DNA from 3 places in the Pseudomonas sp. GW821-FHT02H06 genome. Region 2 is predicted to be linked to each of the others. Evidence: predicted binding sites of a transcription regulator. Region 2 holds the regulator's gene; each other region holds the start of a gene.

Region 1 (7,371 bases), on a different contig from region 2:
CAGGTCCCTTGTGTGCAGCGCTCATTGCGTCTCCCCTTCTCTTCGCCCCGCGGGCGCGCACCGCTGATTATGAACAGCGTGGCAGCGGATTCAAGCCGACGTCAGCCCTTGCGTTTCATGTCCAGCCGGCGCAGATGGCAGGTCACTTCTTCGCGGTCGTGGTACAGCTGCTTGCAACCAATCGAGACCTTGACGCCGCGCGCCTTGAAGCCGTCTTCGATGCGCTCCAGCAAACGCCGCACTTCGGCATAGCGCTGCTTCATCGGCAACTTCAGATTGACCACGGCCTCGCGGCACAGACCTTCGCCCAGCCAGGTTTCCAGCAGCGCGGCGTTGCGTGCGGGCTTCTCGACGATGTCGCAGACCATCCAGTCCACCGGCTGACGCGGCTTGAAGGTAAAGCCGTCTGCCATCAGATGCTGCACCAGCCCGGTGTCCATCAGGCTTTCGGCCATCGGCCCGTTATCGATGGCGGTGACCAGCATGCCGCGCCGCACCAGTTGATAGGTCCAGCCACCGGGGGCTGCACCGAGGTCGACGCCGGTCATGTCGCCCGACAGACGCTCGTCCCACTGATCCCGGGGGATGAAATGGTGCCAGGCCTCTTCCAGCTTGAGGGTCGAGCGGCTCGGCGCTTCCCGGGGAAATTTCAGGCGCGGAATGCCCATGGGCCACATCGCCGAGTTGTCAGCGTCAGCCAGCCCGAGGAACACTTCCCGCCCGCTTTTGAACGTCAGCAGTAAACGCGGCAGGCTCGGGTTGTCGACCAGTTTGCCGGCCTTCTCCAGCGCCTTGCGCAATGGCGCTTCGAACTTGCGGCAGAAGGTCGAGAGCTCCTTGCCGTCGTTGGTGTCGACCACTTCCAGCCACAGGCTGCCGCACGGCGCAAAGCCGGCCATGTGCTCGAGGATTACGCTGATGCGGTCGGTTTCCGGCAACTGCACAAACACGCCACGAGCCCACTGCCGGGGAAAAATCAGCTCGCGGAACTTCAGGCTGTTCATCAGCCGTTCCGCGCCGTCGGCCTCGGTGCAGATGAATTCGGCACAGGCGGCGTCGGTCTTGGCCTTGGCGTAGCCGGACACCTCAAGGCGAGCGGCGTGTTCGCTGAGTTCCGAGCAGACCTCGCTTTCGAAGCCGGGGCGGCAATGCATGAAAAGGGTGTTCACGGGACGGTCTCCTCGCGCGCCACGAATCGGGTCGCGGCGCAAGCTGTACATGAGGACTAACCTCAATGACTCGAAAGCGGCGCATGATAGCCGAATCAGGAACCACTGGCTTAGCCGGTGGGTCCAGTACTACTCAATGAACATTCAAAGGCGCCGCCCAGAGCGCCGAAGCAATACCCGTCTTACCGTTGATCGCCCGTCCGCGCGTACTGCACGGACCGTCAAGGAGTCAGTCATGCCCTCCCTCGATAGCCTGAAAAGCCTCAAAACCCTGGAAGTCAGCAACAAGACCTACCACTACTTCAGCCTCCCGGATGCCGCGCGCACACTGGGCGATCTCGACAAACTGCCGATGTCGCTCAAGGTGCTGCTGGAAAACCTGCTGCGCTGGGAAGACAACCACACGGTGACCGGCGACGACCTCAAGGCCCTCGTCGACTGGCTGGTCGAGCGCAAATCCCATCGCGAAATCCAGTACCGCCCCGCGCGCGTGCTGATGCAGGATTTCACCGGCGTGCCGGCCGTGGTTGACCTCGCCGCCATGCGCGCCGCCGTGGCCAAGGCCGGTGGCGATCCCCAGCGCATCAACCCGCTGTCGCCGGTGGATCTGGTCATCGATCACTCGGTCATGGTCGACCGCTTCGGTGACGACAAGGCCTTCGGCGAGAACGTCGACATTGAGATGCAGCGCAACGGCGAGCGTTACGCGTTTCTGCGCTGGGGCCAGAACGCCTTCGATAACTTCAGCGTGGTGCCGCCGGGCACCGGGATCTGCCACCAGGTCAACCTGGAATACCTCGGCCGCACCGTGTGGACCAAGGAAGAAGACGGCCGCACCTACGCCTTCCCGGATACGCTGGTCGGTACCGATTCCCACACCACAATGATCAACGGCCTCGGCGTACTGGGCTGGGGAGTTGGCGGCATTGAGGCGGAAGCGGCCATGCTCGGCCAACCGGTGTCGATGCTGATTCCGGAAGTCATTGGCTTCAAGCTCACCGGCAAACTGCGCGAAGGCATCACCGCCACCGACCTGGTGCTGACCGTGACGCAAATGCTGCGCAAGAAAGGCGTGGTCGGTAAGTTCGTCGAATTCTATGGCGATGGCCTGGCGGACTTGCCGCTGGCGGACCGGGCCACCATTGCCAACATGGCCCCGGAATACGGCGCGACGTGCGGCTTCTTCCCGGTCGACGACGTCACGCTGGATTACCTGCGCCTGTCGGGGCGTCCGGACGAAACGGTGCAATTGGTTGAGGCCTATTGCAAGGCCCAGGGCCTGTGGCGCCTGCCCGGTCAGGAACCGGCGTTCACCGATGCGTTGGAGTTGGACATGGGTTCCGTCGTGGCCAGCCTTGCGGGGCCAAAACGTCCGCAAGACCGCGTCGCCCTTCCCGATGTGTCCAAGGCCTTCAGCGACTTCCTGGGCCTGGCGGTCAGCCCGAGCAAACACGAAGAAGGCCGACTGGAAAGCGAAGGCGGCGGCGGTGTCGCGGTGGGCAATGCGGCACAGGTGGGCGAGGCTGAGTATGAATATAACGGCCAGACCTATCGCCTGAAGAACGGCGCAGTGGTCATCGCGGCCATCACGTCCTGCACCAACACCTCAAACCCCAGCGTGATGATGGCGGCCGGCCTGCTGGCGAAAAAAGCCGTGGAGAAAGGCTTGACGCGCAAACCCTGGGTGAAGAGCTCGCTGGCGCCCGGCTCGAAGGTGGTGACCGACTACTACAACGCGGCTGGCCTCACCCAGTATCTCGATCAGTTGGGCTTCGACCTGGTGGGCTATGGCTGCACCACCTGCATCGGTAACTCCGGGCCGCTTCCTGACCCGATCGAAAAAGCCATTCAGCAGTCGGACCTGACCGTTGCGTCGGTGCTCTCCGGGAACCGCAATTTCGAAGGCCGCGTGCACCCGCTGGTGAAAACAAACTGGCTGGCCTCGCCGCCGCTGGTGGTCGCTTACGCCTTGGCCGGCACCGTGCGCACCGACTTGAGCAGCGAACCCTTGGGCGAAGGCAGCGACGGCCAGCCGGTGTACCTGCGTGACATCTGGCCGACCCAGCAGGAAATCGCCGACGCGGTCATGAACGTCAGCACCGGCATGTTCCACAAGGAATACGCCGAGGTGTTTGCCGGTGACGAGCAGTGGCAGGCCATCGAGGTGCCCGAGGCGGCGACCTACGTCTGGCAGCCGGACTCGACCTACATTCAGCACCCGCCGTTTTTCGAGGACGTCGCCGGGCCATTGCCAGTCATCGCCGACGTCCAGCAGGCTCGCGTGCTCGCGGTGCTGGGCGACTCGGTGACCACCGACCACATCTCACCCGCGGGCAACATCAAACTCGACAGCCCGGCCGGGCGTTATCTGCGCAGCAAGGGCGTGGAATACAAGGACTTCAACTCCTACGGCTCGCGGCGCGGCAACCATGAAGTGATGATGCGCGGCACCTTCGCCAACATCCGCATTCGCAACGAAATGCTCGGCGGCGAAGAAGGCGGCTATACGCTGCACGTGCCCACTGACGAGAAGCTCCCGATTTATGACGCGGCCATGCGTTATCAGGACGAAGGCACGCCGCTGGTGGTCATTGCCGGTCAGGAATACGGCACGGGCTCCAGTCGCGACTGGGCGGCGAAAGGCACGAATCTGCTGGGCGTCAAGGCAGTCATCGCCGAGAGTTTCGAGCGCATTCACCGGTCCAATCTGGTCGGCATGGGTGTCCTGCCGCTGCAGTTCAAGGCAGGCGAAAGCCGCAAAACCCTGGGCCTGACCGGCAAGGAAGTGCTGAACATCACCGGGCTCACCGGCGCCACGCTGCAACCGGGCATGAGCCTGGCCGTGCAGATCACCCGGGAGGACGGGCAGCAGGAAAACATCAACGTGCTGTGCCGGATCGATACCCTGAATGAAGTGGAGTACTTCAAGGCGGGAGGGATTCTGCATTACGTGTTGCGGCAGCTGATTGCTTCCTGAGCCTCATCCCGGCCGAAGCCGGTCTCGCTGTCAGTGGGACTGGCTTTAGCCGGGAAGGCGTCGTCTGCCTCAACGCAAATTGCCAGCGTCTAACCCAAATCCCTTGTTATCAGAAACGCCCTACACCACCTCCGCCCTGCATCCACGAAACAATCGGACCAGCTCCCCGTTGATCCGACATACACACGCGTTTAATCAACGTTAAAATCGCCAGCCTATTCCGACGCTCAAGGACGACTTCATGTCGGTGCAACGCTGGACTTCCCTCCTTCTGCTCTCTCTCGGCTACTGCCTGGCGCTGCTCTACGGCCAGCTCAGCGTTCCCGTGGTCATCACGTTCGGACTGCTGATCATGGCCGGCATCTGCGTCAGCCATTTCCATTACCGCGCCGTGCGCCTGTTCGGTCACGCCCTGTTCATCGCCATCGCAGCAGGGCTGGCCAGTCACTGGCTCCCCGGTTTCCTCAGCGCAAGGGCGATTGCCGGCGTGCGCCTCAGCCCCGAGGCCGCGCCGTATTCGATGTACCTGAATCTCGACAAGCCCCTTATCGGCTTCTGGATCGCCATCGCCTGCCCCTGGGTGTTTATCGCATTCAGTCCCCGACGCTGGCTGGGCGTCACCAGCATCGCCTTGCCCGTCACCGCCGCAGCGTGTTTATCAACGGCGCTGCTGCTGGGCCTCGTCGGCTGGTCGCCCAAGTGGCCCGAGCAAACGGGCATCTGGGCGCTGAACAACCTGCTATTGGTCGCGCTGACCGAGGAACTGCTCTTTCGCGGTTACCTGCAAGGCAGCCTGAAAAGATGGCTGCAACACTTGCCCTGCCACGACGCCCTGGCCATCGGGACAGCCTCGCTGCTGTTCGGTCTTGCGCACATCGGTGCTGGCTGGGAATGGGCGCTTCTGGCGGGCATCGCAGGTGTGGGTTATGGCGTTGCCTATCGACTGGGCGGCCTGCCCGCTGCCGTGCTCACCCACTTCGGCCTGAACCTGCTGCATTTCAGCCTGTTCACCTATCCGATGTTCGATCGCTGAAGAACCGCCCGCGACACCCAACCTATGACGCAGTTCACAAAAGCTTAATTTTTTTCGCTTCGGGCCGATAACTCTTCACAGCCTTCCTGGATCGAATAGCTCATGCGAAATAACCAGCCCATCACTCAACGCGAACGGACCTTCCCGGCGCAGCAACGGTTGATCTCCACCACCGATGCGCGCGGCGTCATCACCTATTGCAACGACGCCTTCATTGAAATCAGCGGTTTTTCCCAAGATGAATTGATCAAATCGCCGCACAACACCGTGCGCCATCCGGACGTGCCGACAGCGGTATTCGAACACATGTGGGCCACCCTCAAGCAGGGCCAGCCGTGGATGGGGATCGTCAAGAACCGCTGCAAGAACGGCGACCACTATTGGGTCAACGCTTACGTCACGCCAGTCTTCGAGAACAAACAGGTCGTGGGCTTCGAGTCCGTGCGTATCAAGCCGACCGCTGAACAGGTGCGTCGCGCCGAATCGCTCTACAAACGTCTGAACAGCGGCAAAAGCGCGGTGCCAAGCCGTGACAAGTGGCTGCCGCTGTTGCAGGACTGGCTGCCGTTCATCCTGGTGAGCCAGGTGAGTTTTTTGATTGGCGTGTGGCTGAATTCCCATTGGGGCTTCCTGCTCGCCGCCGCAGTGTCCGTACCGCTTGGCCTGCTGGGGTTGAGCTGGCAACAGCGTGGCCTCAAGCGCCTGCTGCGCCTGGCCGAGCAAACCACCTCCGACCCGTTGATCGCGCAGATGTACACCGACAGTCGCGGCGCACAGGCGCGGCTGGAGATGTCGATCCTCAGCCAGGAAGCGCGTCTCAAGACCTGCCTTACCCGCCTGCAGGACACCGCCGAACACCTCAACGACCAGGCGCGTCAGTCCGACACCCTCGCGCAGGCCAGCTCCACCGGCCTGGAACGTCAGCGCGTCGAAACCGAACAGGTCGCCACCGCCGTCAACCAGATGGCCGCGACCACCCAGGAAGTGGCCAATCACGTGCAGCGCACCGCTGACGCCACCCAGCAGGCCAATGAGCTGACCCGTCGCGGCCGCGAGATCGCCAGCGACACCCGCGAAGCCATCCAGCGCCTGTCGGCGTCAGTAGGCGAAACAGGCCTGACCGTGACCCAGCTCGCGAAAGACAGCGATGAAATCGGTGGCGTTGTCGACGTCATCAAAGGCATCGCCGACCAGACCAACCTGCTGGCCCTCAACGCCGCCATCGAAGCCGCCCGCGCGGGCGAAATGGGTCGCGGCTTTGCTGTCGTCGCCGATGAAGTCCGCCAACTGGCGCAACGCACCACCGAGTCGACCGGCCAGATCCACGCCCTCATCGCCAAGCTGCAACAGACGGCTACCAACGCGGTTCAGACCATGAACACAGGCCGGCGCCAGGCCGAAGAAGGCGTCGAGCAGGTCATGGAAGCCGACAGGGCGTTGGTAGGCATCAGCGACGCAGTGGCCAACATTACCGACATGACCACGCAGATCGCCGCCGCCACCGAAGAGCAAAGCTCGGTGGCAGAAGAGGTCAGCCGCAACATCAGCACCATCGCGCACCTGGCGGACCAGACCTCCGACGAAGCCCGTCGCTCTGCCACGCTCAGTGCCGAACTGACCCAAACTGCTCACACGCAATACTCCTTGGTGGAGCGCTTCAACCGCTGAGTGATTGGTGGGTTATGCGAAGGCCCCGGCAGATTGTCTGCCGGGGCTTTTTTGTTTGTGTTGGGGTTTAAGTAGGACATTTCTGAAAATCATTTGGGGAAGCAGTTTTTGGTTTGGAGCGGGGGTTTGGCTGTTGACAGGATTTGTAGAGCTCTATTAGTTGATTGTTGAAAGACGATAAATAATTACCACCATGGGTGGAGTATTTGTTGATCTAGATAATCAATTTAATGCTCGCTCTTTACAAACAGAGCGTAGCGATTTGTGAATGGAGATACATATGAAGTCGACAGGGCTAGTTGCACCTTCCGTACCGGTGGCTGACATCGATGGCCTCATACCGCTCGCCAATCTAAGCCAGGATATTTCTGTAGTTGTGGAGGCATGGGCGTACTCGGATGAAGGAGATGTTTTTCAGCTCATGATTAACGGCAGCATGGTTGGGCCGATTCAAACAATGCCCGTTCCGCTGCCAGCGCCAGGAACACCCTTGCCACTTACATTACCCATAGAACAACTGGAGA
Region 2 (7,371 bases):
GCGTGACCCTGGCCGAAGCCGAGATCTACCCGGACCGCGAACTGGCCATCAACCCCGGTCAGGTGTTTGGCAGCCTCAACGGCATCACTGCCAAAGACCCGGCGTTTGGCCTGGAGGCCGTGTGGATCGAAATCAGCCAGCGTGCCCAGGCGCAATCCCTCGGTTACACCGTGGTGGACGCCAGCACCGTGGTGGCGACTCACTTGAACCAGATTCTCTACAAACACTCTCATGAATTGATCGGCCACGAGGAAGTCCAGCAATTGATGACCCTGCTGGCCAAGGGATCGCCAAAACTGGCGGAAGAACTGGTCCCGGGCGTGCTGTCGCTGTCGGCGCTGCTGAAGGTGCTGCAGGCGTTGCTTGCCGAACAGGTGCCGGTTCGCGATATCCGCTCCATTGCAGAAGCCATCGCCAACAACGCTGCGCGTAGTCAAGATACCGCCGCGCTGGTGGCTGCCGTACGGGTCGGATTGTCCCGCGCAATCGTCCAAAGCATTGTCGGCATTGAGCCGGAGCTGCCTGTGATCACCCTTGAGCCAAGGTTGGAACAGATATTGCTAAATAGTCTGCAGAAGGCAGGTCAGGGTCAGGAAGAAGGCGTTCTCCTCGAACCGAGCATGGCTGAGAAACTTCAGCGCTCGTTGATCGAAGCGGCGCAGCGTCAGGAGATGCAGGGGCAGCCGGTTATTTTGTTGGTCGCAGGTCCGGTTCGCGCCATGTTGTCCCGCTTTGGACGGTTGGCTGTACCGAATATGCATGTTTTGGCTTACCAGGAAATTCCTGACAATAAGCAAGTCACCATCGTAGCGACTGTCGGGCCTAACGGCTGAGGTAGTGAGTCATGCAAGTTAAGCGTTTTTTCGCCGCCGATATGCGACAAGCCATGAAACTGGTTCGCGATGAGCTGGGCGCTGAAGCCGCCATCATCGGCAACCGGCGGATCGCTGGCGGCGTGGAACTGACCGCCGCCCTGGACTACAAGCTGTCTGCGCTGGCCCCGCGTGTGCCGAACATCGAACTCGAAGACGAGCTGCGCAAGACTCAGTCGCTCATCGTCACTGCTCAGGCTGAGCTGACCCACCGCAGCGAGCTGGACACTGTCGCCAACCGTCAGTTGTTCGCCGGCCTTGCGATGGATGACAGCAAGCAGATCGAACCGACGCTGGAAGAACCGTTTCGCCCGTCCGTCCACGCCGCAGTGGCCGCCGAACGCGCCGAGCGCAACGCCGAGCCGGGCGTTGGCGACCGCGCCTACGAAGCGATGCGTTCCGAATTGAACGGCCTGCGCGAACTGCTGGAAGTCCAGCTGGGCTCGCTGGCCTGGAACCAGCTGCGAGACGGCCGTCCGCAACAGGCCAATCTGTGGCGCCGTCTGCAACGGGTCGGCCTTTCCGGCCCGCTCTCCCGCGACTTGCTGGCGATGGTCCCGGACTCCAACGATCAGGCTCACACCTGGCGCATGCTGCTGGCCCATCTGGCCCGCATGATTGCCACGCCGGACGTCGAGCCACTGGAAGAGGGCGGTGTGATTGCCATGGTCGGCCCTGCCGGCATGGGCAAAACCACCACGCTGGCTAAACTGGCGGCCCGATATGTGTTGAAATACGGCGCGCAAAATATCGCGCTGGTGAGCATGGACAGTTTCCGCATTGGCGCTCAGGAGCAACTGAAAACCCTGGGCCGGATCCTCAATGTACCGGTCACCCACGTCGACCCGGGCCAGTCCCTGGCACAGGCGCTGGAGCCGCTGTTGCGCAAGCGCGTGGTGTTGATCGACACCGCCGGCCTGCAAGCCAGCGATCCGGCCCTGCGTCTGCAACTGGAAACCCTCGCCGGGCGTGGCATCAAGGCGCGCAACTACCTGGTGCTGGCGACAACCAGCCAGAAGCAGGTGCTGTCAGCGGCTTATCACAGTTACAAACGTTGCGGCCTGGCCGGGTGCATCCTGACCAAGCTCGACGAAACGGCCAGCCTGGGCGAAGTGCTCAGCCTGGCCGTGACACACGAACTGCCTGTGGCCTATCTCACCGATGGCCCACGGATACCGGATGATCTGCATTTGCCGCGTCGGCACCAATTGGTGAGCCGGGCTGTCAGCGTGCAGATGCAGGAGGAGCCAAGCGAGGAAGCGATGGCGGATATGTTTGCGGATCTTTATCACAGCACCGGCAAGCGCGCGGGCTAGGTGAAGAAAATGACAGTGGAATTTTCCTGCATCGATGGTCTGCCAGGCATTGTTCAGACACTGAACGTGCAGCCCGACATGTGGCTTAGGTCTAAGCAAGACAAGGTAAACAATTAACATGGGCAGCATGCATCCCGTACAGGTTATCGCGGTGACCGGTGGCAAAGGTGGCGTAGGCAAGACCAACGTTTCAGTGAATCTTTCACTGGCACTGGCCGAGCTGGGACGTCGCGTCATGCTGCTGGACGCCGATCTGGGTCTGGCCAACGTCGACGTATTGTTGGGTCTGACCCCCAAACGCACCCTGGCTGATGTCATCGAAGGGCGGTGCGAGCTGCGCGATGTCTTGCTGCAAGGCCCGGGCGGTGTACGCATCGTGCCGGCGGCATCAGGCACCCAGAGCATGGTCCACCTGACCCCGGCGCAGCATGCCGGGCTGATTCAGGCGTTCAGTGACATTGGCGACAACCTCGATGTGCTGGTCATCGATACCGCCGCCGGCATCGGCGAGTCGGTGGTGAGCTTCGTCCGCGCGGCCCAGGAAGTGCTGCTGGTGGTGTGCGACGAGCCCACATCGATCACCGACGCCTATGCCCTGATCAAACTGCTCAACCGCGATTACGGCATGAACCGCTTCCGCGTCCTGGCCAACATGGCCCAGAGCCCGCAGGAAGGGCGTAACCTCTTCGCCAAGCTGACCAAAGTCACCGACCGTTTTCTCGACGTGGCCCTGCAGTATGTGGGCGCCGTGCCGTACGACGAATGCGTACGCAAGGCCGTGCAGAAACAGCGCGCCGTGTACGAAGCGTTTCCGCGTTCCAAATGTGCCCTGGCGTTCAAGGCCATCGCGCAGAAAGTCGACACCTGGCCGCTCCCGGCGAACCCGCGCGGCCACCTGGAATTTTTCGTAGAACGCCTCGTGCATCAAACCAGCGCAGGGCCCGTCTCATGACAGCAAGTGGCTATCGCATGTACAGCAAATCGTCCAAAGACTCCCAGTATGAGCTGATCGAGCGTTATGCCCCGCTGGTCAAACGAATCGCCTACCACTTGCTGGCGCGTCTGCCGGCAAGCGTGCAGGTCGAGGATTTGATCCAGGCGGGCATGATTGGCTTGCTCGAAGTCTCGACCAAATACGACTCCACCAAAGGGGCCAGCTTCGAGACGTACGCGGGTATTCGTATCCGTGGTGCGATGCTCGACGAAGTGCGCAAGGGGGATTGGGCGCCGCGCTCGGTCCACCGCAACACGCGCATGGTCAGTGACGCGATTCGTGCAATCGAAGCAAAAACCGGCCGTGACGCTAAAGATCACGAGGTTGCTGCCGAACTTGAAATGAGTCTCGACGATTACTACGGGATTTTGAACGATACCCTGGGCAGCCGCCTGTTCAGTTTCGACGACCTGTTGCAGGACGGCGAACACGAAGGGCTGCACGAGGACGGCGCGAGCCAGTCCCTCGAACCGTCGCGGGATCTGGAAGACGAGCGCTTCCAGGCTGCGCTGGCCGAGGCCATTGCCAACTTGCCCGAACGTGAACGCCTGGTGTTGTCGCTGTACTACGACGAAGAGCTGAACCTCAAGGAAATCGGTGAGGTCCTGGGGGTCAGCGAGTCGCGGGTCAGCCAGTTGCACAGTCAATGCGCGGCGCGGTTGCGCGGTCGTCTTGGCGAGTGGCGCGCACGTTCGTGAATCAGGCGCAGGCCGCGAGGCCTGCGTGTTGCGTGTAAGACCGGCTGTGCAAGACGTGAGCGGGAAGCAAATGAGACACGGCAGGAGTCGGTCGAACCGGGTCGTAGATGATCCGGTTTCGCTGCGCTTGTTCCGGTCGATTCAACCCCCTCTTGATGTTCGGCGCAGCCGGTATTGATTGAACGCGCGTTCAGGTGCTGAACGCGTTAAAGACTGCTTGGAGGTCGAATTGGACAAGAACATGAAAATCCTCATCGTTGATGACTTCTCAACGATGCGGCGGATCATAAAAAACCTGTTGCGTGACCTTGGGTTCACCAACACGGCCGAAGCAGATGACGGACTCACCGCATTGCCGATGCTGCAAAGCGGCGCTTTTGACTTCCTCGTCACTGACTGGAACATGCCGGGCATGTCCGGCATCGACCTGTTGCGTCAGGTGCGTGCCGACGAGCGTCTGCGCAGCCTGCCGGTGCTGATGGTCACTGCCGAAGCCAAGCGCGAGCAGATCATCGAAGCCGCTCAGGCCGGTGTGAACGGCTACGTGGTGAAGCCGTTCACCGCGCAAGTGCTCAAAGAAAAAATCGAAAAGATATTCGAGCGCGTCAATAGCTGATGTCCGCTGCGAGGGCGCTATGGATTCCAAAGATTCGACAATGGGTGACTTTGAGTCAACCCTGAAGAAACACGCACAAGAGCTGGTCGCGAGCCTTGAAAAGGGCAAGTTCGGCGACGCTGTGCAACTGATCCATGAGCTTAACCAGACCCGCGACCGCGGCCTGTATCAGGAAGTCGGCAAACTGACGCGCGAGCTGCACAGCGCGATCGTCAACTTCCAGATCGACCCGAACATGCCGCAGGCCGAGGAGGTCTCCCAGATCACCGACGCCACCGAGCGGCTGTCGTACGTCGTCAGGCTGACTGAAAACGCGGCGAACCGGACCATGGATCTGGTAGAGCTGAGCACGCCGTTGATGCACGGGCTCACTGAAGACGCCAAGTCGTTGAGCGCCGATTGGGGACGCTTCATGCGCCGCGAGATCAGCGCCGAAGAGTTTCGTGATCTGGCCCGCCGCGTCGATGTGTTCCTGACCCGCAGCGAGAAGGAGACCACCGAGGTCTCTGCGCACCTGAACGACATCCTGCTGGCTCAGGATTACCAGGACCTCACCGGTCAGGTGATCAAGCGCGTGACCACGCTGGTCACGGAAGTCGAGCGCAATCTGCTCAAGCTGGTGCTCATGGCGAGCCAGGTGGACCGCTTCGCGGGCATCGAGCACGACCAGGAAATGTTCCGTCAGCAAAAAGAACAAGAAAAACTTCACTCCAAGGGTGAAGGTCCGCAGATTCATGCCGATAAACGTGAAGACGTTGTATCCGGACAGGATGATGTTGACGATCTGCTATCCAGCCTCGGATTCTGATTCGGTCATTCTGTCTCGGACTTCAGGTTTTCTGTGAAAGTGGCTGCTGGACCCGCGCGCCAATGCTTCGACGAAAGCAATGCGCGCAGGCCGTCAGTGCAGCCTCCGGATCGGTTTGACGGTTAATTTTAGGAGCACCCCCCAATGAGCTTCGGCGCCGATGAAGAAATCCTTCAGGATTTTCTGGTAGAGGCCGGCGAGATTCTCGAGCTGTTGTCAGAGCAGTTGGTCGAGCTGGAAAGCCGGCCTGACGATGCGGACCTGCTCAATGCAATTTTTCGCGGTTTTCACACTGTAAAAGGGGGCGCCGGCTTCCTCCAGCTCAACGAGCTGGTTGAATGCTGTCACATCGCCGAGAACGTGTTCGACATCCTGCGCAAGGGTGAGCGTCGCGTCGACTCGGAGCTCATGGACGTGGTGCTCGAAGCACTCGACACCGTCAACAGCATGTTCGGTCAGGTGCGCGAGCGCTCTGCCGTCACTCCGGCCACGCCTGAATTGCTGGCCGCACTGGCACGCCTGGCCGAGCCAGCCTCGGCAGAAGAAATCGCGGCGGCACCGGTGGTGGTTGAAGAGCCGGTCGCTGAAGCGCCGTCCGAAGACATCACCGATCTGGAATTCGAACAGCTGCTGGATTCGCTGAACGCCGTCAAGGCGCAAGCGGCAGGTGCTCCTGCACCGGCTCCGTCTGCGCCTGTTGCCGCGGCACCCGTTGCAGCAGCGCCGGCAGCAGCGGCTTCCGCTGCACCGGCTGGCACGGCGGCCAGCGATGAAATCACTGACGCCGAATTCGAATCACTCCTCGATCAGTTGCATGGCAAAGGCCAGTTCGCCGTTGATGCGGTGCAACCGCCGGCGGCTGTGACGCCGTCTGCCGCACCGGCCAGTGACGAAATCACTGACGACGAATTCGAGTCGCTGCTGGATCAGTTGCACGGCAAAGGCTCGTTCTCGCCGGACGCCGTCGGCGCTGCGGCTCCTGGCACTGCGGCACCTGCTGCCGCTGCACCTGCCGCTCCGGTTGCGCCCTCCGCTGCGTCGAAAGCCGCTGCGTCGGACGAGATCACCGACAACGAATTCGAAGACCTGCTGGATCAGTTGCACGGCAAAGGCAAGTTCGAACCTGCCGTGGCTGCCGGTGCAGCTGCAGCGCCGGCCGCAGCGTCACCGGCCAAGAAGCCCGAGCCCGCCAAAGCCGAACCGGCCAAAGCGACGCCTGCTGCTGCGGCGCCGGCCAAAGCTGCACCCGCTGCTGCTCCGGCACCAGCTCGCGCTGCTGCTCCGGCGCCTAGCGAAAAACCGCCGTCTGAAGCGGAAACCACCGTGCGCGTCGACACCGCGCGGCTGGATGAAATCATGAACATGGTCGGCGAACTGGTGCTGGTGCGTAACCGCCTGGTCCGCCTGGGCGCCAACAGCGCCGATGAAGCCATGTCCAAGGCCGTGTCCAACCTGGACGTGGTCACCGCTGACCTGCAGACCGCGGTCATGAAGACCCGCATGCAGCCGATCAAGAAAGTGTTCGGTCGCTTCCCGCGACTGGTTCGCGATCTGGCGCGTCAGTTGAAGAAAGAAATCAGCCTTGAACTGGTGGGTGAAGAAACCGACCTGGACAAGAACCTCGTCGAGGCCCTGGCCGACCCGCTGGTCCACTTGGTGCGCAACGCGGTCGATCACGGTATCGAGTCGCCGGAAGAGCGCGAGGCGTCCGGCAAGTCCCGGAACGGTCGTGTGATTCTGGCCGCCGAACAGGAAGGCGATCACATCCTGCTGTCGATTTCCGATGACGGCAAAGGCATGGACCCTGCGGTCCTGCGTGCCATCGCGGTCAAGCGTGGCGTGATGGACAAGGATGCAGCGGATCGCCTCAGCGACACCGACTGCTACAACCTGATCTTCGCGCCGGGCTTCTCGACCAAAACCGAGATTTCCGATGTGTCCGGGCGTGGCGTGGGCATGGACGTGGTGAAAACCAAGATCGCCCAGCTCAACGGCTCCATCAGCATCAATTCCACCAAAGGCCTGGGCTCGAAGATCATCATCAAGGTGCCGCTGACCCTGGCGATC
Region 3 (7,371 bases), on a different contig from region 2:
AGCACCACCGAACCGGTCATGGCCTTGCTGGTATCGACATAGGTCGAACCTGCGTCCACGGTTACCGAGCGGCCGACCAGCGACGAGGCCTGCAACGCCTGGGACGACTGATACATGGTGCTGATCGAGTCGACCGAGGTGCTCAGGTTCTGCATGGTTTCCAGGCTGCTGAACTGAGCCAGCTGGGCCACGAACTCGCTGTTGTCCTGAGGATCGAGCGGGTTCTGGTTCTGCATTTGCGTGACCAGCAGTTGCAGGAATGAATCCTTACCCAGCGAACTTGAGCCGGTGAGGCTGCTGGTGTCGGTGCTGGATTTGGTGCTGGTGCCTGTGGTTCCGGGGGTCGTGCTTTGCAGCCCTTTGAGGAACGTCGAGGTAGCGTCTGTGCTTGAGACCGTCATGGATTTCGCCCTTTATCACTGACCCAGGGTCAGGACCTTCTGCATCATTGTTTTCGCGGTGTTCATGATTTCCGCGTTGGTCTGGAACGAACGGCTGGCCGAGATCATGTCGGCCATCTCGTTGACGACGTTGACGTTCGGGTAATACACGTAGCCGTTCTTGTCGGCTGACGGGTGATTTGGCTCGTAACGTGCTTCGAGGTTGGAGGCGTCTTCGACGATGCCGGAAACCTGTACGCCGGTGCCGGCCTGGCCCTGGTCTTCGAACAGCGAGGCGCTGCCGCCGGATTCCTGGCCCTGGAAGACCGTGGCGAACACCGGATGGCGGGCGCGGTAGGTCTTGTCCATGCTGGAGGACACGGTTTCGGCGTTGGCGATGTTGCTGGCCACGGTGTTGAGGCGGGTGTTCTGGGCACTCATGCCGCTACCGGCAATATTGAAAACACTGGATAGGGACATGGATTACTCTCCGCGCAGGGCTGCAACCAGCCCTTTGAATTTGCTGTTGAGCAAGGTGAAGCTGGCCTGAAAACCGATGGCGTTTTCGGCGTAGTTGGCGTTTTCGACCTGGGAGTCGACGGTGTTCTGATCGAGCGACGGCTGCGACGGGGTGCGGTAGAGCAGGCTGGCTTCGCCATCGCTCATGCCTTCGGCTTCGATGTGACGGCTGTTGGTCATGTCGAGGGCGAAGTGGCCGTTGTTGCTTTTGTCGCTTTGGGCGGCCAGGACTTTGGAGAAGTCCAGGTCACGCGCCTTGTAGTTGGGGGTGTCGGCGTTGGTGATGTTGTTGGCCAGCACTTCAGCACGCTGGGCGCGGAAGTTGAGCGCTTTTTCGTGGATGCCGAGGGCGTTTTCAAAACTGATGCTCATGTCGGGACCTTTGAGGGCTGACCAGATGTACGTGCAGGAGTTATAGCAAGGTGCGTGCCACTTGCTGGAAGTGCCGTTTTTCGCGGACTGCAGGGGTGTTGGTGCAAGGGGATGACAGAAAAGCGGCAAGGGATTTCCGCTCGATGGGAGGAAAGCGGCAAGAGCAGTGCCGTTTTTTTGCCGTATTGCGCTTTCGCTCGTGACATCAAGATCAAGGGCGTCTGCCTGGGGGCAGACGTTTCGCCTTCGGCGAGTTACTTGGAAAAGCACCCCAAGTAACCAAGGGTGCTTGCTCCTGGTTGGGCCCCTCCTGCGTCGGGGTTCCTTCACTCCGGTCTCGCTCCGTGGGCCCGCGCCGAACGGACATCCATGTCCTGACGGCGCTCTCGCCGCATCCATGCGGCTCGGCCCACTCCGCGAGACCTCCGTTCAGCCTGCACCCAAGTCGCGATTGGTGTCGTCTGAACTCTCTGCGTATGAAGATCAACGGCAACGGCGACGGCTTCCCGTCTGAAGCCAGTCCTACGGACTGCATGCGCTGCTGTTAGTGGGACCGGCTTTAGCCGGGAAGAGGCCAGTGCAGGCGCTTGCTATTTTGCTGATCAGACACCCTACCTGTGGGAGCGAGCTTGCTCGCGAATGCCGTTGCCGTTGCTGTTGCCGTTGCCGTTGCCGTGCTTTTGATCTTCATACGCGAACGGTCCGGTCACCGCCGAACGCGACTTGGGTGCAGGCTGAACGCAGGTCTCGCGCAGTGGGCCGAGCCGCATGGATGCGGCGAGAGCGCCGTCAGGGCATGGATGCCCGTTCGGCGCGGGCCCACGGAGCGAGACCGGAGTGAAGGTACTCCGACGAAGGAGGAGCCCAACCAGGAGCAAGCACCCTTGGTTACTTGGGGTGCTTTTCCAAGTAACTCGCCGAAGGCGAAATGTCTGCCGTTAGGCAGACCCCTCTAAGCGCCGCTCCGGCTAAGAGGCAGCCAACAGTCTCAGCGCCAACACGAAACAAAAAACCCCGCCTAAGCGGGGTTCTCATCAAAGCAAAACCGCAGCCAATCACTTGGCCTGATAAATAATCCCGGGACTGCACTGCACCATCTGATAATGATCGGGCAACCCGTTCAACGCCTCCGACGCCCCCAGGAACAAATACCCCCCCGGCTTCAACGTCGAATGAATACGCAGCAAAATATCCTTCTTCACCTCCGCCGAAAAATAAATCAGCACGTTGCGACAGAACACGATATCGAACTTGCCCAACGCCGCATAACTGTCCAACAGATTGAACGAACGAAACTCCACACGGCTTTTGATCGGCGCCTTCACCGTCCAGCGCCCTGGCGTCTTCTGATCGAAGAAACGCTGCAGACGATCCGGCGACAAACCCCGGCCGATGGCCAGACTGTCGTACTCACCCGTCTTGCAATTGTTCAACATCAAACCCGACAAATCCGTCGCCACAATCTGCGCGCCCGACTTCAACTGCCCCGGGTTACTGCGCTCGAACTCATCGATCGTCATCGACAGCGAATACGGTTCCTGACCCGACGAGCACGCCGCCGACCAGATGCGCAAACGCTGGTTGGGGCTGGCCTTGATCGCCTCGGGCAAGACCTTGTTCTTCATCACCTCGAAGGGGTACGTGTCGCGAAACCACAACGTCTCGTTGGTGGTCATCGCATCCACCACCTGCTCACGCAAACCACTGCGCGGCTGAGTCTGGATCCGCTGGATCAGCTCGCCCAACGATTTGATGGACTGCTGCTCCATCAACTTGTTGAGGCGGCTGGAAACCAGGTACTGCTTATTTTCACCCAGCAAAATGCCACAGGCTTTTTCCAGGAATACCCGGAACTGATCAAAATCCAAATTACCTGTAGACATGCCGCCTCTCAAATCATGTGAACAGCAAGGAGGAAAACCCCTCCTCAGCTGATATCTGCCGCCTTGATACGATCTACCACCCTCGCCGCCAGATCGTCTGGCCGGAACTTGGCCAGGAAATCATCCGCGCCGACCTTCTTGACCATCGCCTGGTTGAACACGCCGGACAACGACGTATGCAACACGATGTGCAACTTCTGCATGCGCGGGTCGCTGCGAATCTCCGCAGTGAGGGTATAGCCATCCATCTCCGGCATTTCAATGTCGGAAATCATCATCAGGAATTCTTCTTCCGGCTTCTTGCCTTCATCCACCAGTTTGCGCAGGAAATCGAGTGCCTGACGACCGTCATTCAACGCCGTGACTTCCACGCCGACGGTTTGCAGGCAACGCGTCACCTGTTTGCGCGCCACCGAGGAGTCATCGACCGTCAGCACGCGCAGCGACAGAGCCTTGTGCTGAACCTCCGCCGTGACCACGCCGACCGAGATGTTCTCGGACACCGGCGCCACTTCGGCGAGGATCTTCTCGACATCGATGATTTCCACCAGCTGGTTGTCCAGACGCGTCACTGCCGTGAGGTAGTGGTCGCGACCGGTGCCCTTGGGTGGCGGATGAATGTCTTCCCAGTTCATGTTGACGATGCGTTCCACCGCATGCACCAGGAAGCCCTGAATCTTGGTGTTGTACTCTGTGATGATCACGAATGAATTGGTAATGTCAGCCAGCGGCTTGCCACCGGTCGCCAACGCCAGATCGAGGATCGGGATAGTCCCGCCACGAATATTTGCCACACCGCGCACAATCGGACTGGATTTGGGCATATGGGTAAGTTTCGGGCACTGAAGCACCTCTTTTACCTTGAACACGTTGATCCCATACAACTGCTTGCCGTCCAACCGGAACAGCAACAGTTCAAGGCGGTTCTGCCCGACCAGTTGAGTGCGCTGGTTTACTGAATCCATCACACCAGCCATGCACCACACCTCCCAAAAACGACCAATTGCGCTACCGGAACGGTAAGCGGCACGGGCCTTGCTATTTACTCATCATGAACACACAAACGACAGTATCCCGACGCCCGGCACCCGCAACCCGCAGCTTTGTCTGCGTGCTGGTCGCGCTGTGTCTGTTGTGTGCCGCCAGCCTGAGCCGGGCGGACAACATGACCCTGCCTGAAACACTTATCGGCGTGACCCAGGGCTTTCTTGAATTCACAGTTGAAGACTACATGGCGACCAACCAAACCGCCGGCCGCTACGAAATTGAAGTCAAGCAGCTGGACCCGCGTCTGCGCATGCCGCTGTGCGACAAGGATTTGACAGCCTCACTGGAAAGCCCGGCCCAGCCCATCGGCCGCGTCACCGTGAAGATTCGCTGCGAAGGCACGTCCCCGTGGACGGTGTTTGTGCCGGCCCAGGTACACCTTTACCGCAATGTGGTCACGGCCGTGCGGCCCATGAAGCGCGACGCAATCGTGACGGAAAACGATGTGGCGCTGCGCGAACGCGACGTCAGCCTGCTGGGGCAAGGCTTCCTGGATTCAGTCGATCAGGCAGTCGGGCAAAAAGTTGTCCGACCAACGGTCATCGACCAGATCCTGACGCCCGTCCACCTCGATCAGCCGCAAATGGTCCATAAGGGCGACCAGGTGGTGATCAGTGCGCGCAGCGGTTCAATGAGCGTGCGCATGCCGGGCGAAGCCTTGTCCGACGGCGGTTTCAACGAGCAAATACGAGTGAAGAACCTCAACTCCCAGCGGGTGATCAAGGCCAATATCGTTGCGCCCGGGCAAGTCGAGGTCGCTATGTAACTGACATGTGAAGGTAAGACCTCTGGCGCTGCGCTTGCGCTTTTCCTACACTCGGAACCCCTGTGCTCCGTGCGAAGTCCATTCGAGACTGTTTTCGCACGGGCCCTAAAGTTATTCCGGGTCTGGCCGAAACCAAGGCAAGCGTCCTAGAACCCAGAGGTTTTTCAATCATGGTCATCGACTTCAATCGTTTGAACAGCTCCACTACCGTTGGCGGTACAACACGTACTGCCAGCACCAAGGAAGCCAGCAAAACCGAAGCTACGGCAGCGGTCAGCGGCACCTCGAGCGTGCCCGGTAGCGGTGAGGCAGTACATTTGAGCAGCGAAGCTCAACAGTTGCAGAAGATCAGTGATTCGTTGCGTGATCAGCCTGTCGTCAACAGCGCCCGTGTGGCTGAGTTGAAGCAGGCGGTCGCCGACGGCAGCTATAAGGTCGACAGCAATCGTGTTGCAAGCAAACTGCTTAACTTCGAAGCCCAGCGCTAGCCCCAGGTCTGCGCAGGGGCTTCTGGACGCTTAAACACCAGGGCATGCGATGCAAGACACTACATTGCTTCAACTGATCACGGACGACATTGCGCCAACCCGGCATCTGCTGGATATCCTGAAGGCCGAGTCAGTGGCGCTTCACGGGCGCAATATGGTCGAGATGGAACACATCCTGGCGCAGAAACAGGCGCTGGTGATCGTGCTCGAGCAGCATGGACGCCGACGTACCCAGCTGATGACCAGCCTGGGTCTGCCCGCCAATCGCGCGGGACTCGAAGAAGTGGCGAAACATTCGTCAGTGGGTGAAGCCTTGTTGACCGCAGGCGATGAACTCAGCGCGCTGATGAGTGAATGCCAGGCGGCCAACGAACAGAACGGCAGCCTCATCCAGCTCCAGCAACTCACCACGGCACAGCAGTTGAGGATTCTCAACGGCGGCGACACGCCCACGCTGTACGACAGTCGCGGTTCGACGTCGGGCAAGGCCAGGCCGCGTCCGCTCAGCCAGGCGTAAGTTCTTGTATCAAGGTGCGCACTGTGGTGGCAATATGCCGCACGCTGCACGCTGCCGTTATTTGCCTGGAGATGGATAGACCGTGAATGCCTCAAGCGCGGACGATGTTCCGCAGCCCCCGAAGGTACTGACCACCCCGTTGGAAATCGCCGCCAATCTGCGGCTGCTGATGGAAAGTCATGACCCGTTGATCATCACGTTTCACGAACGCACCCAGCGTTTTCAGAGTTACGTGATCGACGTCGACCGTGACACCAACCAGGTCATTTTCGACGAGATGATCCCCCGAGATGGCGAGCGTTTCCTTGCCAGCGGTGAGCCCTTCCGGGTCGAAGGTTTTCACGACGGTGTGCGCATCGCCTGGGAAAGCAAAGCCCAGCTGACCGTGATCGAAGAGCCGCGCAGCTATCGCGGCCCTCTCCCTGAAGAAGTCGTCTATCACCAGCGTCGTAACGCGTTCCGCGCGGCCCTGAAGCTGGCTTCGCTGATTGATGTCGAGATTGGCGGCGACCGGCTCAAATTTCCGTTGCGCGGCAAACTGCTGGATGTCTCCGCCACCGGCTGCAAGCTGCGCTTTGAGGGCGATATCTCCGAGCGCATGCAACTGGGCCAGGTCTATGAGCGCTTCATCGCCTCCCTGCCCTTCGGCAACATGACCACGCCGGTCGAACTGCGCTATCTGCACTTCGAAGAAAGGATCAACACCACGTTCGCCGGTGTGCGCTTCCACAACATGAGTGGATTGGTGCAGCGTCAGGTCGAGCGTTTCGTGTACCAGCTGCAGCGCGAAGCGCGACGCTTCGACAAAGACGACGATTTCTGATCGTTTGTGATGACCGGCTGGCGCGTTTCAGGGCGTGCTGGCCGGTTGCCCACATCCGCTGCTATCGCCTCCCCCCATAACGCGCACATCAAATAGCGCGTCCTGATCCCCTCCCATAACGCCTCCCGCCCCGCTCCAACCCCCTCCAAACCACGCCTGTTCGATCAAAATGCGAACCTCATCACGCCCGCGTGTAGGACTCTTCACCGCGCAAAAGTAGGACGCGTCTTGAAATAATCTGTGCCACTTTCAAGCCCCTGACCCTGTGTTAATTTCGCGGCTCAAACGCACCGGAGCATGGACGCTCGCCGCGGCCACATCTCAGGGAAGTTTCGTCATGCGCCCCATCATCGTTCTCAACGACCCCACCCTCAAAGGCGGTCGAGTCATTCAAGGCTCGCCCTCCACGTTCCTGCACGGTCTCGAAGTCGCCCGCCACGGCGACGGCGTGCTCTGCTTTCACGGCCCCTGTGCCATCGCCGAAGGGGATGAAACCTGCCTCGTCGATGACCGGCCCATTGCCCGCGACGGGGATCGCCTGCTGTGCGGCGATGCCCTCGTCGCGACCCACGATGA

What was found. The regulator FliA, encoded in region 2, starts transcription of late flagellar genes. The targets are predictions, from matches to a motif close to CTAAAGTTTNNNNNNNNNNNGCCGNTAA.
Region 1: AC07VF_RS24885 (methyl-accepting chemotaxis protein) is a predicted target of FliA. The motif match lies at 5,223-5,250, and genes of this name have one in related genera.
Region 3: flgM (flagellar biosynthesis anti-sigma factor FlgM) is a predicted target of FliA. The motif match lies at 5,073-5,100, and genes of this name have one in related genera.

What each region holds. Positions count from the first base shown of each region.
Region 1 covers NZ_JBWKVD010000023.1:37,256-44,626, reverse strand. Annotated here, with positions in the region: gene AC07VF_RS24905 (FAD/NAD(P)-binding protein) at 1-25, opposite strand, end outside; gene rlmM (23S rRNA (cytidine(2498)-2'-O)-methyltransferase RlmM) at 102-1,169, opposite strand; gene acnA (aconitate hydratase AcnA) at 1,405-4,146, shown strand; gene AC07VF_RS24890 (CPBP family intramembrane glutamic endopeptidase) at 4,388-5,179, shown strand; gene AC07VF_RS24885 (methyl-accepting chemotaxis protein) at 5,282-6,847, shown strand; gene AC07VF_RS24880 (hypothetical protein) at 7,128-7,371, shown strand, end outside.
Region 2 covers NZ_JBWKVD010000017.1:126,060-133,430, reverse strand. Annotated here, with positions in the region: partial or broken gene AC07VF_RS22595 (flagellar biosynthesis protein FlhA) at 1-833, shown strand, start outside; gene flhF (flagellar biosynthesis GTPase FlhF) at 845-2,188, shown strand; gene fleN (flagellar synthesis regulator FleN) at 2,307-3,140, shown strand; gene fliA (RNA polymerase sigma factor FliA) at 3,137-3,880, shown strand; gene AC07VF_RS22575 (chemotaxis response regulator CheY) at 4,122-4,496, shown strand; gene AC07VF_RS22570 (protein phosphatase CheZ) at 4,516-5,304, shown strand; gene AC07VF_RS22565 (chemotaxis protein CheA) at 5,449-7,371, shown strand, end outside.
Region 3 covers NZ_JBWKVD010000014.1:45,133-52,503, forward strand. Annotated here, with positions in the region: gene AC07VF_RS20355 (flagellar hook assembly protein FlgD) at 1-401, opposite strand, end outside; gene flgC (flagellar basal body rod protein FlgC) at 417-860, opposite strand; gene flgB (flagellar basal body rod protein FlgB) at 864-1,271, opposite strand; gene cheR (protein-glutamate O-methyltransferase CheR) at 2,327-3,154, opposite strand; gene AC07VF_RS20375 (chemotaxis protein CheV) at 3,199-4,131, opposite strand; gene flgA (flagellar basal body P-ring formation chaperone FlgA) at 4,206-4,967, shown strand; gene flgM (flagellar biosynthesis anti-sigma factor FlgM) at 5,138-5,455, shown strand; gene AC07VF_RS20390 (flagella synthesis protein FlgN) at 5,505-5,972, shown strand; gene AC07VF_RS20395 (flagellar brake protein) at 6,055-6,795, shown strand; gene AC07VF_RS20400 (PAAR domain-containing protein) at 7,133-7,371, shown strand, end outside.